One region of the Streptomyces sp. AK010 genome, then DNA from elsewhere that is predicted to be linked to it. Evidence: riboswitches for the same ligand, from Rfam matches in the RefSeq annotation. Region 1 holds a riboswitch; the other holds the start of a gene.
The links. Region 1 has a riboswitch for ZMP and ZTP ahead of HDC93_RS21400 (glycine hydroxymethyltransferase). Riboswitches for the same ligand answer to the same signal wherever they lie in the genome.
Positions count from the first base shown of each region.

Region 2: another riboswitch for ZMP and ZTP. It lies ahead of HDC93_RS39680 (hypothetical protein); the one in region 1 lies ahead of HDC93_RS21400 (glycine hydroxymethyltransferase).

Region 1 is NZ_JACHCX010000011.1:24,802-32,516, reverse strand. It holds partial or broken gene HDC93_RS21405 (hypothetical protein) at 1-389, shown strand, start outside; gene HDC93_RS21400 (glycine hydroxymethyltransferase) at 475-1,920, opposite strand; ZMP/ZTP riboswitch at 1,951-2,037, opposite strand; gene HDC93_RS21395 (glutathionylspermidine synthase family protein) at 2,160-3,341, opposite strand; gene HDC93_RS21390 (hypothetical protein) at 3,356-3,712, opposite strand; gene HDC93_RS21385 (hypothetical protein) at 3,839-4,693, shown strand; partial or broken gene HDC93_RS21375 (GntR family transcriptional regulator) at 5,034-5,256, opposite strand; gene HDC93_RS21370 (carboxymuconolactone decarboxylase family protein) at 5,305-5,823, shown strand; gene HDC93_RS21365 (carboxymuconolactone decarboxylase family protein) at 5,820-6,266, shown strand; gene HDC93_RS21360 (isocitrate lyase/phosphoenolpyruvate mutase family protein) at 6,263-6,982, shown strand; gene HDC93_RS21355 (ABC transporter substrate-binding protein) at 6,986-7,715, opposite strand, start outside.
Region 2 is NZ_JACHCX010000007.1:151,038-158,752, reverse strand. It holds gene HDC93_RS15960 (cellulase family glycosylhydrolase) at 1-1,520, shown strand, start outside; gene HDC93_RS15955 (YncE family protein) at 1,546-2,943, opposite strand; gene HDC93_RS15950 (TetR/AcrR family transcriptional regulator) at 3,136-3,795, shown strand; gene HDC93_RS39680 (hypothetical protein) at 4,164-4,406, opposite strand; ZMP/ZTP riboswitch at 4,429-4,513, opposite strand; gene HDC93_RS15940 (nuclear transport factor 2 family protein) at 4,538-4,900, opposite strand; partial or broken gene HDC93_RS15935 (hypothetical protein) at 5,074-5,346, shown strand; gene HDC93_RS15930 (ABC transporter ATP-binding protein) at 5,436-7,190, opposite strand; gene HDC93_RS15925 (S-(hydroxymethyl)mycothiol dehydrogenase) at 7,353-7,715, shown strand, end outside.

The DNA.
Region 1 (7,715 bases):
ACCGGCCGCCGGGCGGGGACGTGGCCGTCGAGCGGCAGGACCAGCTGCTGGTGGGCGAGGACGGCACGCCCTGGGTGCGCTCGGATCCCAGCCCCACCGTGGAGGACGACGACATCCGCCGGCACCGGGCGCCGCGGTCCGTCTTCGAGCGGTTCGACCTGGCCCGGCTGCTCGGTGACGCGGAGGGCGGGCCCGTCGCGAGCCCGGCCGCCGCCGCGCACCTGGACGGTCCGGTGCGGGGTGACGTCCGGTGGGCGGTGACGGCGGGGGCGCTGGGGCTCGCGGCCGGTGCGGGCGGCACACTGCTGATACGCCGCGCGGCGGCCCGGCGGGAAGCCGGACCGCCGCGGGAAAAGCCGCGTCAGGTGCTGATCGACCTGGACGAGTGACGGGCCGCAGATGCCAGACCCGCCCCCGACGAGTGACGGGCCGCAGATGCCAGACCCGCCCCCGAGGAGTGACGGGCGGTGGGCGTCAGCCCAGGTCGATCTCCGGGTAGAGCGGGAAACCGGCCACGAGGTCGGTGGCGCGCTGGGAGATCTCGTCCGCCACCTTCGCGTCGAGGACGTGGGACGCCTTGGAGGGGGCGCCCGACTTGGTCGTGCCCGGCTCCGCGGTGGTCAGGACGCGGTCGATGAGGCCGGCGACCTCGTCCATCTCGGCGGTGCCCAGGCCACGGGTGGTCAGGGCGGGGGTGCCGATGCGGATGCCGGAGGTGTACCAGGCCCCGTTCGGGTCGGCGGGGATGGCGTTGCGGTTGGTGACGATGCCCGAGTCGAGCAGGGCCGCCTCGGCCTGACGGCCGGTGAGGCCGTAGGAGGAGGCGACGTCGATCAGGTTCAGGTGGTTGTCCGTGCCACCCGTCACCAGCGTCGCGCCCCGGCGCATCAGGCCCTCGGCCAGCGCGCGGGAGTTGTCGACGATGCGCTGGGCGTAGTCGCGGAAGGACTCCTGGCGGGCCTCGGCGAGGGCCACGGCCTTGGCGGCCATGACGTGCGGGAGCGGGCCGCCGAGGACCATCGGGCAGCCGCGGTCGACCTGGTCCTTCAGCGAGTCGTCGCACAGGACCATGCCGCCGCGCGGGCCGCGCAGCGACTTGTGGGTGGTGGTCGTCACGATCTGGGCGTGCGGGACCGGGTCGAAGTCGCCGGTGAGGACCTTGCCCGCGACCAGGCCGGCGAAGTGCGCCATGTCGACCATGAGCGTCGCGCCGACCTCGTCGGCGATCTCCCGCATGATCCGGAAGTTCACCAGACGGGGGTAGGCCGAGTAGCCCGCGACGATGATCAGCGGCTTGAACTCGCGGGCGGAGGTGCGCAGCGCCTCGTAGTCGATGAGGCCCGTGGCCGGGTCCGTGCCGTAGGAGCGCTGGTCGAACATCTTGCCGGAGATGTTCGGGCGGAAGCCGTGGGTGAGGTGGCCGCCGGCGTCCAGGGACATGCCGAGCATGCGCTGGTTGCCGAAGGCACGGCGCAGCTCGGCCCAGTCGGCCTCGGAGAGGTCGTTGACCTGGCGGACGCCGGCCTTCTCCAGGGCGGGGACCTCGACGCGCTGGGCGAGGACCGACCAGAAGGCGACGAGGTTGGCGTCGATGCCGGAGTGCGGCTGGACGTAGGCGTGGCGGGCGCCGAACAGCTCCTTGGCGTGCTCGGCGGCGAGGGACTCGACGGTGTCGACGTTGCGGCAGCCGGCGTAGAAGCGGCGGCCGATGGTGCCCTCGGCGTACTTGTCGCTGAACCAGTTGCCCATGGTCAGGAGCGTGGCCGGGGAGGCGTAGTTCTCGGAGGCGATCAGCTTGAGCATCTCGCGCTGGTCGGCGACCTCCTGGCCGATGGCGTCCGCCACGCGGGGTTCGACGGCGCGGATCACGTCGAGGGCGGCGCGGTAGGCGGTGGAAGCGGGGGTGAGCTCTGCTGACATGGGGACCTCCGGACGTTGCGTTCGCGTTCACGGTACGGCCCAGGCGCACGGCTCTGTTCTGCTCGGGCCGCTCCCCGATGGTTCGTCCATCCCAGCGCGCCAGTCACGGCCCATTGATCAGGGTACCGGCTGGGTTCGGGGAGCGTCCGCCTGGTTGCTCTTCGTTGCCGAGTGCGGGTGGTCTGTGGTTGATCGCGCAGTTCCCCGCGCCCCCACAGGGACGTGGCCCTGAGCCCCGACTAGAGGATCACGTGGGGCAGGAATCTCGCGTACTCGTCCGTGATCAGGCCCGAGGACTCCCGGATGCCCAGGCCCGCCGACTCGTTCTCCACCACCCAGGCGCCCAGGACGACGCGGTTGCCGTCGAAGTCGGGGAGGGGGGCGAGCTGCTGGTAGCAGCAGGGCTCGTCGCGGACGGTGGGGGTGGATCCGGGGTCGTGGATGGTGACGCCCGCGCCCTCCCGGCCCAGCAGGGGCTTGGCCACCCAGCCCGTGGTGGACAGGTCGCGAGGGCCGTCCAGGTACGCGGGGAGGAGGTTCGGGTGGTCCGGGTACAGCTCCCAGAGGATCGCCAGGAGCGCCTTGTTGCTGAGGAGCATCTTCCAGGCCGGTTCTATCCACAGGGTGGAGCCCGTGCCGCCGCCGTTGTCGAGGGTGTCCAGGACGTGGTCGGCGAAGCGGTCGGTGGTGAGCCATTCCCAGGGGTAGAGCTTGAAGATGCTGCGGATGAAGCGGAGGCGGTTGTCGACGAAGCGGCCGGAGAGGCGGTCCCAGCCGATCTCCTCCATGGCGATCCAGTCGGTGGCCAGGCCGGCCTGTTCGGCGGTCTCCTTGAGGTAGGCGACCGTGATCATGTCCTCGCCGAGTTCGTCCGCCGAGGAGTACGCGAAGTAAAGGGGGCTGCCCGGCGGGAGGAGGGCGGCCTGCTTCTTCCAGGCGTCGATGAGGCGTTCGTGGAGGGAGTTCCACTGGTCGGCGCCGGGGAAGCGGTCCTCCATCCAGAACCACTGGGGGGACGCGGCCTCGACCAGGGAGGTGGGGGTGTCGGCGTTGTACTCCAGGAGCTTGGCCGGGCCGGTGCCGTCGTAGCGCAGGTCGAAGCGGCCGTAGACGGAGGGCAGTTCGGCGCGGCGGTGCCAGGCCTCGGCGACCGCCTGGGCGACGCGGGGGTCGGTGATGCCCAGGTCGGCGAAGCGGTCCTCGGTGACGATGTGGCCGGCCGCCGTCAGGCACATGCGGTGGAGGTCCTCGACCACCTCTTCGAGGGCCTCGATCTCCTCCAGGGAGAAGACGTAGTGCGCGCTCTCGTCCCAGTAGGGGCGCAGGGAGTCGTCGGGGTAGCGGGTCAGGGGGTAGATCAGGCCCTGTTCCTCGACGGTCTGCTGCCATCCGGCTCGGGGCTCGGCGGTCCTGCGTTCCATGGCCGTGTCCGCTCTCAGCCGCCGCCGCTGCCGCTGCCGGAGCCGGAGCAGCCGAAGCCGCCCCGGTCGACGGCCTCGCTGCGGCTGAAGGTGCCGTCCTCGGCGTAGCCGCCGCTGACGTCGGCGTCGTAGTACCAGTCGGCGTCGGCGACCCGCGTGTGGGTCTTCTTGCGGCCCTTGCCGGAGGAGGACGTGCCGGACGAGCAGTTCTTGTCGGCGACGATCTTGTAGCCGTTGATGTAGTCGTAGCTGTCCCGGTCCACGCAGCGACGGTCCGGGTCGGAGCCGCAGGCCGACAGGGCCGCCGCGAGGACGCCCATGCCGCCCAGCACGACCGTGCTCGAGCGCAGCCTTCGCCGTGTTTCAGCCATGTGCGTGTCTCCCCCGTGTCGCCCCGTTGTGCACTGACAGACGGTCAGCCTAGAGATCGGTGTGATCGGGCGCGCATGGCCCCCCGTCCACGGCCGCTCCCCTACTGTCGATTTGTGATCTTTGGAATGGTGTGTGCCCTCGGTGCGGCGGTCTGTTTCGGTACGGCGACGGTGTTGCAGGCGATCGCCGCGCGCTCGGCGGCGGCGACCGGGCCGGGCGGGGACGTGGCGCTGCTGTGGCGGGCGCTGCGGCAGTGGCGGTATCTGGCCGGGCTCGCGCTGGACGGGCTCGGTTTCGTGCTGCAGATCCTCGCGCTGCGGTCGGTGCCGATCTACGCCGTGGGGGCGGCGCTGGCCGCGAGCCTGGCGGTGACGGCCGTGGTCGCGGCGCGGCTGCTCAAGGTGCGGCTGAGCCGCGTCGAGTGGGCGGCGGTGGCGGTGGTGTGTGCCGGGCTCGCGCTGCTGGGGCTGGCGGCCGGGGCGGAGGGCGACGAGGAGGGGCCGGCGTGGCTGACGTGGGCGATGCTCGGGGCGGCGGCCGGGGTGCTGCTGCTCGGAGCGGCGGCCGGGCGGCTGCCGGAGCGGGGGCGGGCGCTGACGCTCGGGCTCGGGGCGGGGCTGGGGTTCGGGGTGGTGGAGGTGTCGGTGCGGCTCATCGACGGGTTCTCGCCCGGCGAGCTGTTCCCGAATCCGGCGACGTACGCGCTGCTGCTCGGTGGCGGGGCGGCGTTCCTGCTGCTGACCTCGGCCCTGCAGCGCGGGTCGGTGACCACGGCGACGGCCGGGCTGGTTCTCGGGGAGACGGTCGCGCCCGCGCTGATCGGTGTGGTGTGGCTCGGGGACCGGACGCGACCGGGGCTGGGGTGGCTGGCGATCCTCGGGTTCGCGGTGGCGGTGGCGGGGGCGCTGGCGCTGTCGCGGTTCGGGGAGGCACCGGTGGAGGCCAAGGAGGGGGAGGAGGGAGCCGTCGCGCCCCGGTGAGTGGCAGCGCTTTCCCGGCTGCCTGACTCCTTCACGGCGTACGGGCACCGCATGCTCGTCAACGTCCGCAGTCTCACCGCCGAGCGGGCGGGCAAGCTGCGCACGAAGAACACGGCGGTACCGATGCCTCCGGCGGTTCGGCGCCGGGCGGTGGTGCCGGAGTGCGAGACGGGGATCCGGCGTCCGACAGGGGTTCTTTTCGACGCCGGCGGCGTTCGTCGGTGGGCCCTGACCTGGACACCCTGGCCCGGGTGCGCCGCCGGGCCGCGGGCGAGGGCGCGGAGGAGGCGGTGCTGATCGCCCCCTCGGGCACGGTCCTGGAGTCGGCCACGTCCTTCGGGTCGCCAGCCCTCGGCGACGAGGTCGGCGTAGGCGTCGGCGACGGTGTTGCGGGCGATGCCCAGGTCGGCCGCGAGCGCGCGGGAGGAGGGCAGCCGGGTGCCGGGGGCCAGCCGGCCGGAGCGCACGGCCTCGCGCAGGGCGTCGGTCAGGCCCCGGCGCAGGCCCGGTCCGGTCGGCTCCACCAGCAGGTCGATGCCCAGAGTGGCCCATGATTCCGCCATGGAAAATGGACCATACTCCTGGGCTGCTTTCTTCGTAGGGTCGAGGGCATGACGACGCACACCGACGTGACGACGCCCCCGGCAAGCGCGGAGTACGCCCCCGAGCGGCCCGCCCGCCTGGAGTGGGCCAAGCACGCGCCCGAGGTCTACAAGGCGATGGTCCGGCTGGAGACGGCCGCCCGTAAGGGCCTGGACCACACGCTGTACGAGCTGGTGAAGATCCGCGCCTCCCAGGTCAACCACTGCGCGTTCTGCATCGACATGCACACCAAGGACGCCCTCGCGGCGGGTGAGAGCGTCGAGCGGATCGTGCAGCTCAGCGCCTGGGAGGAGTCGCGGCACTTCTACACCGCTAAGGAGCTCGCGGCGCTGGAGCTGACGGAGGCGGTGACGGTCCTGACGGACGGTTTCGTGCCGGACGAGGTCTACGACAACGCCGCGAAGCACTTCGAGGAGGCCGAGCTGGCGCAGGTCATCGCCGCGATCACGGTGATCAACGCCTGGAACCGGTTCGGGGTGACCTGCCGGATGGCGCCGGGGCACTACGAGCCCGGCCAGTACAAGTGACGACCCGGACCCGGCTGCTGGACCCGGCGGTCGGCCGGGCCATGTCGGCCGTCAGCGCCACGGCGAAGAAGGGGCTCGGCGACCCGGCCCTCGCCGAACTCGTCGTCATCCGCGCCTCCCAGCTCAATCACTGCGCGTTCTGCCTCGCCATGCATCTGGCGCTCGCGCGCGAGTACGGGGTGAGTGAGCGGCAGCTCGATCTGCTGGCCGCGTGGGAGGAGGCGCAGGACGTCTTCGACGAGCGGGAGCGGGCCGCGCTGGCGCTGACGGAGGCCGTCACGGTCCTCACGGAGGGGTTCGTGCCGGGCGAGGTCTACGAGCGGGCCGCCCAGCACTTCGACGAGACGCGGCTGGCCCATCTGATCGGGCTGGTCGTCGCCATCAACAACTGGAACCGGGTGATGGTGAGTCGCCGGATTCCGCCAGGGGGTTACACGCCATGACCAAGGCCGACGTGTTCCGGGCCCTGCACCGGGGCCGGGTGCCCGGTGATCCGCTCGTGCTGCCCGGGCCGTGGGACGCGGCCAGTGCGCGGGTGTTCGCCGAGGCCGGGTTCCCGGCGCTCGCCACGCCCAGCGCCGGGGTCGCCGCCTCGCTCGGGTACGAGGACGGGCAGGTCCCGGCCGACGAGATGTTCGCGGCGGTCGCCCGGATCGTCCGGGCCGTCGACGTGCCCGTGTCGGCGGACGTGGAGGGCGGTTACGGGCTCGCCCCGAAGGACCTCGTGGAGCGGCTGCTGGAGGTGGGGGCGGTCGGCTGCAACCTGGAGGACTCCGCGGACGGGGTGCTGAAGGACCCCCGCGCGCACGCCGCGTGGCTGGCCGAGGTGCGCGAGGCGGCCGGTGACCGGCTGTTCGTCAACGCGCGCATCGACACCTTCGCCTGCGGGGTCGACGACCCCGACCCGGCGATCGAGCGGGCCGCGCTGTACGTCGCCGCCGGGGCCGACTGCGTCTACCCGATCGGGGCCCCGCCGGAGATGCTGCCGCTGCTGCGGGCCGGGATCCAGGGGCCGGTCAACGTGGGGGCCCCGGCCGACGGTGGCCCCTCACCCGCCGAACTCGGCGCGCTCGGGGCCACCCGGATCACCTTCGGGCCGGGACTCCAGCGACGGGCCGCCCGGGCCCTGCGGGAGATCGCCGACCGGCTGGCGCGGTGAACGTCAGGACAGCCACTTCTTCCAGGTGGACTTGTGGCTGTCCACCCACTTCTTCGCCGCGTCCTCCGGCGTCATCTTCTTGTCGGCGATCATCAGGGAGACCTCGTTCTGGTCCTCGGTCGTCCACGTGAACTTCTTCAGGAAGGCCGCCGCCTTGCCGCCGTTCTTCGCGAAGTCCGCGTTGAGGTACTTCTGCAGCGGGGTGTGCGGATAGGCGCAGGCGACCTTCTCCGGGTCGGCGTCGCAACCCTCCTTGTACGGCGGCAGCTTCACCTCGGTCATCGGGACCTTCTCGAAGAGCCACTGCGGGGAGTACCAGTAGGTCAGGAAGGGCTTCTCCTCCTTGGCGAACTGCTTCATCTGCGTGATCTGCGCCGCCTCGGACCCGGCGAACACCACCTGGTAGTCCAGCTTCAGGTTCTTCACCAGCGCCTTGTCGTTGGTGACGTAGGACGGCGAACCGTCCATGAGCTGGCCCTTGCTGCCGCTCTCCGGGGTGCGGAACTGATCGGCGTACTTGTTGAGGTTCTTCCAGTTCGTGACGTCCGGGTGCTTCTTGGCGAAGTACGTCGGGACGAACCAGCCGATGTGGCCGGTGACGCCGAGTTCGCCGCCGGGCGCGATCGTCTTCTTGTCCTTGACGTACCGCTGTTCCTGCTCGGGGTGGCCCCAGTCCTCCAGGAGCGCGTCGACGCGGCCCTGGCTGAGGGCGTCCCAGGCGGGCACCTCGTCG
Region 2 (7,715 bases), on a different contig from region 1:
GCGGCCAGGTCGACACGGCCTACCTGGCCGCCGCGACCGACCAGATGAAGGCCTTCCTCGACGCCGGCATCCGCGTCTACCCCGACTTCCACCAGGACCTCTACTCCCGGCACCTCTTCGACACCGACAGCTGGTACACCGGCGACGGCGCGCCCAAGTGGGCGGTGGACGCCGGGAACTACCCGGACGAGTCCTGCGGCATCTGCCTCTTCTGGGGGCAGAACATCACCCAGAACGAGGCCGTGAAGCGCGCCACACACGACTTCTGGCACAACGCGCACGGCGTGCAGGACGCCTTCCTCACCACCGCCCAGAAGACCATGGCCTACGTCCAGCAGCACCTGAGCGCCGATCAGTTCAAGAGCGTCGTCGGCTTCGACCCGTACAACGAGCCGCACGCGGGCGTGTACGACTCCGGGCAGACCAGCCGCGCCTGGGAGAAGGACGTGCTCTGGCCGTTCTACGAGAAGTTCCGGGCCCGCATGGACACGGCCGGCTGGCGCGACAAGCCCGCCTTCGTCGAGCCGAACCTCTTCTGGAACGCCAACCTCGACTTCCAGAAGCAGGAGGGCGGCCTGCTCGACGCCGGGAGACTCGGGCCGCGCTACGTCTTCAACACCCACTTCTACGACCAGAAGGCCATCTCCGGCGTCTTCATGTGGGGCAAGGCCGCCGACGGCCAGTACGCGGGCGACTTCCGCACCGTCCGCGACCGCGCCGCCGCCGCGCAGACGGCCGCCGTGGTCAGCGAGTTCGGACACCCCTTGGCCGGCAACGTCTCCGACAAGGCGCCGACCGTCCTCAAGGCGATGTACCAGGCTCTCGACTCCCGCCTCAAGGGCGCCGACTGGTGGTCCGACCCGGCCGCCTCGGGGCCCGTGCTCTCCGGCTCCCAATGGCAGTGGGACATCTACAACGGCCGCCATCACGAGCTGATGAACGGCAACCCCGACAAGGTGCTCACCACCGGCGACGCCTGGAACGACGAGGACCTGTCCGCCGTACGCCTCGACGGCACGGGCAAGCCCGTGCTGCGCCAGGACGCCCGGCTCCTGGACCGCGTCTACCCCAGCGCCACGGCCGGCCGGACCGTCGGCTTCACCTACGAGGACCGCTCCCGGGACGGGTCGAAGACCCTGACCTGGAACCCGGTGCCAGGTTCCCTGCCGAACGTGCAACGACTCGTGGGCGCAGGACAGTACGGGCTGCTGCTCTGGCGCTCCGACGGCGGCTCGGCGCCCACCGAACTGCACCTGCCGGCGAGCTTCCCGGCCGCGTCCACCACGGTCGTCTCCGACCTGGGCGCGGTCCACGCCCCGTCGGCCTACACCTCGACGACACCGGTCGGCGTGGCACAGGAGCCCGGAGGCACGGGAAGCCGCCGCCTGCTGCTCACCGCGCCGGACTCGGGCGTCCTGCACTACGCGCTGGTGACCAACGGGGCGACGGCTCCCTCGGCGGATCTGCTCGCCGCGGCCCGCTCCGAACTGGCGGCGTGGGCGGCGAAAAAGGTCAACTAGTGCCGCGGCAGGCAACGTTTGCCCGTCAAGGAGCGGCGTCCGGTGCGTGCTCTCGGCGTGCCGGGTGCATGCCCTCGTACTGGATGTACTTGGGTTTGTGCCCGGTGCGGCGAGAGTGCGTGCCGGGCGTCGCGACGGGGCGAACGTTGCCTGCCGCGGCACTAGCGGACGGGCTCGTCCAGCCGGCCGCCACATGGCCGAGCCGGACGCGCTGCGGGTGGTCGCCGACCGGCACGGACACGACCTTCTTCCCGGTGGCGAAGTCGATGGCCGTGACCTGGTCGGTGCCGCTCTCGGACACGACGCAGGACTTGCCGTCACCGCTGACCGTGGCCCAGTAGGGCTTGGAGGCGGTGACGAGCGGGCCCTCCTGGAGGGTGGCGCGGTCGACGACGGTGGCGTAGTCGTCCATCGTGCCCGCGACGCACAGCTTGCGGCCGTCCGGGCTCATCGAGATGCCGTGGTGGCGCGAGTCGTTGACGAAGGTCGTGCGGTCGTCGCTGGTCGCCGCGTTCTTCGGCAGGGTCTTGGTGCGGGTGATCTTGTCGGTGGCGATGTCGTACTCGAAGAAGCCGTTGAAGAAGGAGACCTGGAAGTACAACTTCGACTCGTCCGGCGAGAAGACGGCCGGGCGGACGGCGTCGGAGTAGTCCTTGAGGCCGAGCGCGTCCAGGTGCGGGCGCATGTCGATGACCTTGACCTGCTTGTACGTCGTGGCGTCGACGACCGTGATGCGCCGGTCGCCCTTCGTCCAGTCCAGCCACGGGGCGTCGGTCTGCGTGTTCACGTCGCCGATCGCCATGTTGTAGATGTACTTGCCGTCCTGGGTGAAGATGTTCTCGTGCGGCTTGTCGCCGGTGCCGAACCTGCCCAGTTCCTTGCCGGAGACGATGTCCAGCACATGGACGGTGTTGGAGGTCGACGCCGACACCGCGACCCGCTTGCCGTCGGGGGATACGGCCATGTGGTCGGAGCGGTAACCGGACACGGGGAAGCGCCAGTTGAGCTTCCCGGAGGCGAGGTCGATCGAGACGACGTCGGCGAAGCTCGGCCGGGAGACGACCACCGAGGTCCCGTCCGGTGTGGAGTACATGTCGTCGACGAACTGGTCGTGGCCCTCGCCGACGCTGTTGCGGATCGCCATGAAATAGATCCATTTGATCGGATCTGCGTTGATCGCCGCCATCCGCTCGTCCTTGTCGGGGATGACGTTGATGCGGCCGATCTTCGCGAAGTCACCCGAGGACCGGATGGCATCGGCGGTGCCGTCCCAGTTGTTGCCCACGAACAGCACCTCGCGCAGCGCGACGGAGGAGTCCGGGGAGGCCGCGGGGGAGGCGGTGGCGGCGGTCGCGGGAGCGGTGACGGTCAGGGTGAGGGCTGCGGCTACGGAGCACAGGTGCCGGCGTCGGAAGGCGGGCATGACTGCTCCCCTCTCTGCTGTGGGGTCTGCCGTGGAGTGAGCGTCGTGAGTGGGACATGCCAAAGCTGGGCGCGTGGAATCTGAACACACATGCTTTCAGAGTGAACTTACTGCAAAGTAAGGAAGGGGCGGCCTTCTCCACAAGACCGCGTGCACGACAAAATCGGTGTTCGAACAACGAAGGGAGAGCCGGTGCCGGGCAGACTCAGAGCGCCGACCGGCCGCTACGGCGGCAAGACCGCGGAGGAGCGGCAGGCCGAGCGGCGCCGGCGGTTCCTCGACGCCGCGCTCCAACTGTTCGGCGACACCCCCGGCTTCCGCTCCACCACGGTCGCGGCCCTCAGCGAGACGGCCGGCTTGTCCACGCGTCAGTTCTACGAGGAGTTCCGCACCCTTGAGGACGTGCTCGCCGCGCTGCACCTCCAGGTCAACGGCTGGGCCGAGGCGGCGGTCCTGGAGGCGGCCGCGGGCGCGGCGGAGCTGCCGCTCGTCGAACGCGCCACCGCCATCTTCCGCGCCTACGCCGGGAACGTCGCCGCCGACCCGCGCCGGATCCGCGTCACCTTCGTCGAGATCATCGGCGTCAGCCCCCGCCTGGAGGAGCAGCGGCTCGCCCGCCGGGCCGGCTGGGTCGACCTCATCTGCGCCGAGGCCGACGCGGCCGCCGCACGCGGAGAGGCCGCACCCCGCGACTACCGCCTCGCCGCGACGGGTTTCATCGGCAGCGTCAACGGCCTGCTGCACGACTGGAGCGCCGGCTGGGTCGACGCGACCCTCGACGAGGTCGTCGACGAACTGGTCCGGCAGTTGCTGGGGATCGTGCGGCCGCCGGGGTGGAATCCGCAAGGGTGACGGAAGCCGCCGGGTGCGGGTGAAACCCAACGGCCGCCTCGGCTCCTGTACATGCTCGGCATCAGACCCTTCCGGTACCTGGGGGTGAACCGATCGCCGAGCCCTCCTGCATGACCGCCCCGAAGGAACACGGCCATGGCTGACGAACTCGAACTGCTGCGCAGCGCCGATCCAGTGCCGCCCGGCGGCCCTCACTTCGGCTCGTGCGCTGGCGGGCGAGCCACACCGAACTCGTCGTGGCCACGGAACCCAGGCACCCGGGCCGCCCGGTCCTCTCGGACGAGGGCGGCGAACCGCACCTCGTCGACGACGGTCACGTCCACCTCGACCGGACCTACCCACCGAGCTGGAGCGACGCCCCGCCCAAGTCACCCCCGCCCCGCGACCCGGCCCCGGTGCGCGCCTACCTGATGGAGTCTCTGTACACCGACACCCCGCTGACCACGCCCGAGCCGCTCGACGCCATGGCGACACTGCTCGACAACTGGACCCTCGGCCCACGCGAGAGCGCGGCGCTCACCCGGCTCCTCGTCGGCGCCGAGGGACTGCGCGGTCTCCTCGATGATCCGCCGCGCGAGTGCGGCGCCGTCCATGAGCCGTGCCTGCGACATGATCCACTCCTGGGCCGAAGTACTGCTTCGCCCAGGCGCACGGCATCGACTTCTGCGGGGCCGCTCCCCGGTGGTGCTCCACCCCGGCGCCGGTCACGGCCCGGCCCTGACGGAGCCCGGTGACGCTCCTGCTACTCGTCCCAGGCCTGGACCAGGGTCTGCTCGGCGATCTTGCCGTCGCGCAGCCCGATCATGGACTCGGACAGTACGCGCACCCCGTCCGCGTACTGGCAGCTCTCGCTGTAGGCGGCCTCGTCGCCCTGGATGACGCACCGTTCCAGCTTGTGCGACATGTCGCGGCTGTAGACGTCCTCCAGCATTCGGCCGATCTCGTCCCGGCCGTGCAGGACCTTGGGGTGGCTGGGTTGGGTCGTGCGGTCCACGATGCGCAGCTCCGCATCGTCGGCGTACAGGGAGAGCAGGATGTCCGGATCCCCTTCCACGCCTTGGCGCAGGGTGTCCCGGTCGAAGGCGGGGTCTGCCGCGGTTCCCATGATGACCTCCTTCGAAGGGCCGCGGCCCGCCGGATGCGGGCCGCGAAAGGCCCCTCCTGTCGAGCGTCCTCCCGCCGGGCGGGCTCGGCAAGCGCAACCGGAACACTGGGGCTGAGGGGTGAGCGGCGCCGCCCGCCCGCGTCCGCCGGGGACCCGTTCGCGCTGCGCCAGGCATGATCTCAACACGACGTATCGTCGCCGCCGTAGGTCCCGCCGCTGGCGTCACCGGCCTCGCCGCGCCGATGGCGAACGCGGCCGACGCGGAAGCGAAGAGCCCGCTCAGCCCGATGGCCACGCTCGACTCGCTGACCGTGAGCGACATCCCCGCCGCGCACAAGGACGAGATCCCGCGGCCCTCCTCGCGGCTGGCCGGGCTCAACCGCCTCAACGACCTCGACCAGCTGAACCAGGTCGTCGGTCTGGTCTCCCCGCTCTTCGGCTTCGTCCGAACGTCCGCTGACGGCAGCGCACGCCGAGGGCCGCCCGGGGTTCCGGGCGGCCCTCGGCGTGCGCCCACAGTCCGCGGCGGCCGGGATCAGTCGGCGGTGGCCAGGAACTGCGTCGCCGCCAGCTCCGCGTAGAGCGGATCGGCCGTCACGAGCTCCCGGTGCGTGCCGACGGCCCTGACCCGGCCCGCGTCCATCACCACGATCCGGTCGGCCATCGTCACCGTCGACAGCCGGTGCGCCACCACGAGGACCGTGGTCGTGCGCGCCACGTCCGCGACGGTGTCGCGCAGCGCTGCCTCGTTCACCGCGTCCAGCTGCGAGGTCGCCTCGTCGAGCAGCAGCAGCCGGGGGCGGCGCAGCAGCGCGCGAGCGATGGCGACGCGCTGCCGCTCACCGCCGGACAGCTTGGTTCCGCGGTGCCCCACGAGCGTGTCGAGGCCGCCGGGCAGCCGGGAGACCAGACCGTCGAGCCGGGTCGTCTTGAGCACCCGCGCGAGGGCGTCCTCGTCCGCCTCCGGATTGCCCAGCAGCAGGTTGTCCCGCAGGGAGCCCGACAGGACCGGCGCGTCCTGCTCCACGTAGCCGATCGCGGCGCGCAGCCGGGGCAGCTCCCAGTCGTCGAGGTCCCGCCCGTCCAGCGTGATCACGCCGGACTCGGGGTCGTAGAACCGCTCGATCAGCGAGAAGACGGTGGTCTTGCCGGCGCCGGAGGGACCGACGAACGCCGTCATGCCCTGCGCGGGCACCGTGAAGGTCACTCCGTGGTGGACGTGGGGCAGGTCGTCGGCATAGCGGAAGCGGACGTCGTCGAAGGCGAGCGCGGCGGGCTCGGCGCCCAGGGAGGGCAGCGGGGCCGCCTCGGCGGCCGGTTCGGCGGGCAGGCGCAGGGCCTCCTCGATGCGGGTGAGGGCCGCGGCGCCCGTCTGGTACTGGGTGATGGCGCCGACGACCTGCTGTATCGGCGACATCAGATAGAAGACGTACAGCAGGAACGCGACCAGCGTGCCCACGTCGACCGCGCCGGTCGCGACGCGGGCGCCGCCCACGGCGAGCACGGTGATGAAGGCGATCTGCATGGCGAGCCCCGCCGTGTTGCCCGCTGCGGCCGACCACTTGGCGGCGCGCACGCTCTGCCGCCACGACTCCTGCGCCGCCTCGTGCAGCGTCCGCTCCTCCCGGTGCTCCGCGCCGGACGCCTTCACCGTGCGCAGGGCGCCGAGGATCCGCTCCAGCGAGGCACCCATGACTCCGACCGCGTCCTGCGCCTGCCGGCTGGCCTGGTTGATGCGCGGCACGATGACCCCGAGGACCACGCCCGCGAGCAGGATCACGGCCAGGGTGACGCCCAGCAGCACGGCGTCCACCAGGCCCATCATCACCACCGTCGCGACGAGGGTGAGCCCGCCCGTGCCCAGTCCGACCAGCGAGTCGGTGGTGACCGCGCGCAGCAGCGTGGTGTCGGAGGTGATGCGGGCCATCAGGTCCCCGGGTTCGCTGCGGTCCACGGCCGTGATCCGCAGCCGCAGCAGATACGACGACAGGGTCCGCCGCGCGCCCAGCACCACCGACTCGGCGGTGCGCGTCAGCACGTACGAACCCAGCGCGCCCACCGCCGCGTTGGTCACCACCAGGGCCGACATCGCCAGCAGGGCGCCGGTGATGGCCCGGTCGCGGGACAGGTCGTCGATCAGGCCCCGCGCCACCAGCGGCAGCAGCAGCCCGGTCGCCCCGGTGACCAGGGAGAGCAGCGCACCGGTGAACAGGGACCAGCGGTGCGGCCGTACGTATCCGAGGAGCTGCCGCCACGGGGGTGTGGCGGTCTCGGTCTCTGCGATGCTCACGGCGCTCCCTCGGCGTCGGCGGAGCGTTCAGGCTACGTCGCCGCCGACCCGCGCGGCCTGCCCTTTTCGCAGGGAACAGACGGGCCGATCAGCGCTCCTTACCGATCGGTCGCGCGTAGGGTCGGAGAGGAACGGACCCCGGCCGACGAAGGAGTCAGCAGCATGGCCCAGGAAGTACGCGGCGTGATCGCCCCCGGCAAGGACGAGCCGGTGCGGATCGAGACGGTCGTGGTGCCCGACCCCGGCCCGGGCGAGGCCGTGGTGCAGGTGCAGGCCTGCGGGGTGTGCCACACCGACCTGCACTACAAGCAGGGCGGCATCAACGACGAGTTCCCGTTCCTGCTGGGCCATGAGGCCGCGGGCGTGGTCGAGGCGGTGGGCCCCGGCGTCACCGACGTCGAGCCCGGTGACTTCGTGATCCTCAACTGGCGTGCGGTGTGCGGGAAGTGCCGTGCCTGTCTGCGCGGGAGGCCCTGGTACTGCTTCGACACCCACAATGCGCAGCAGAAGATGACCCTCGCCTCC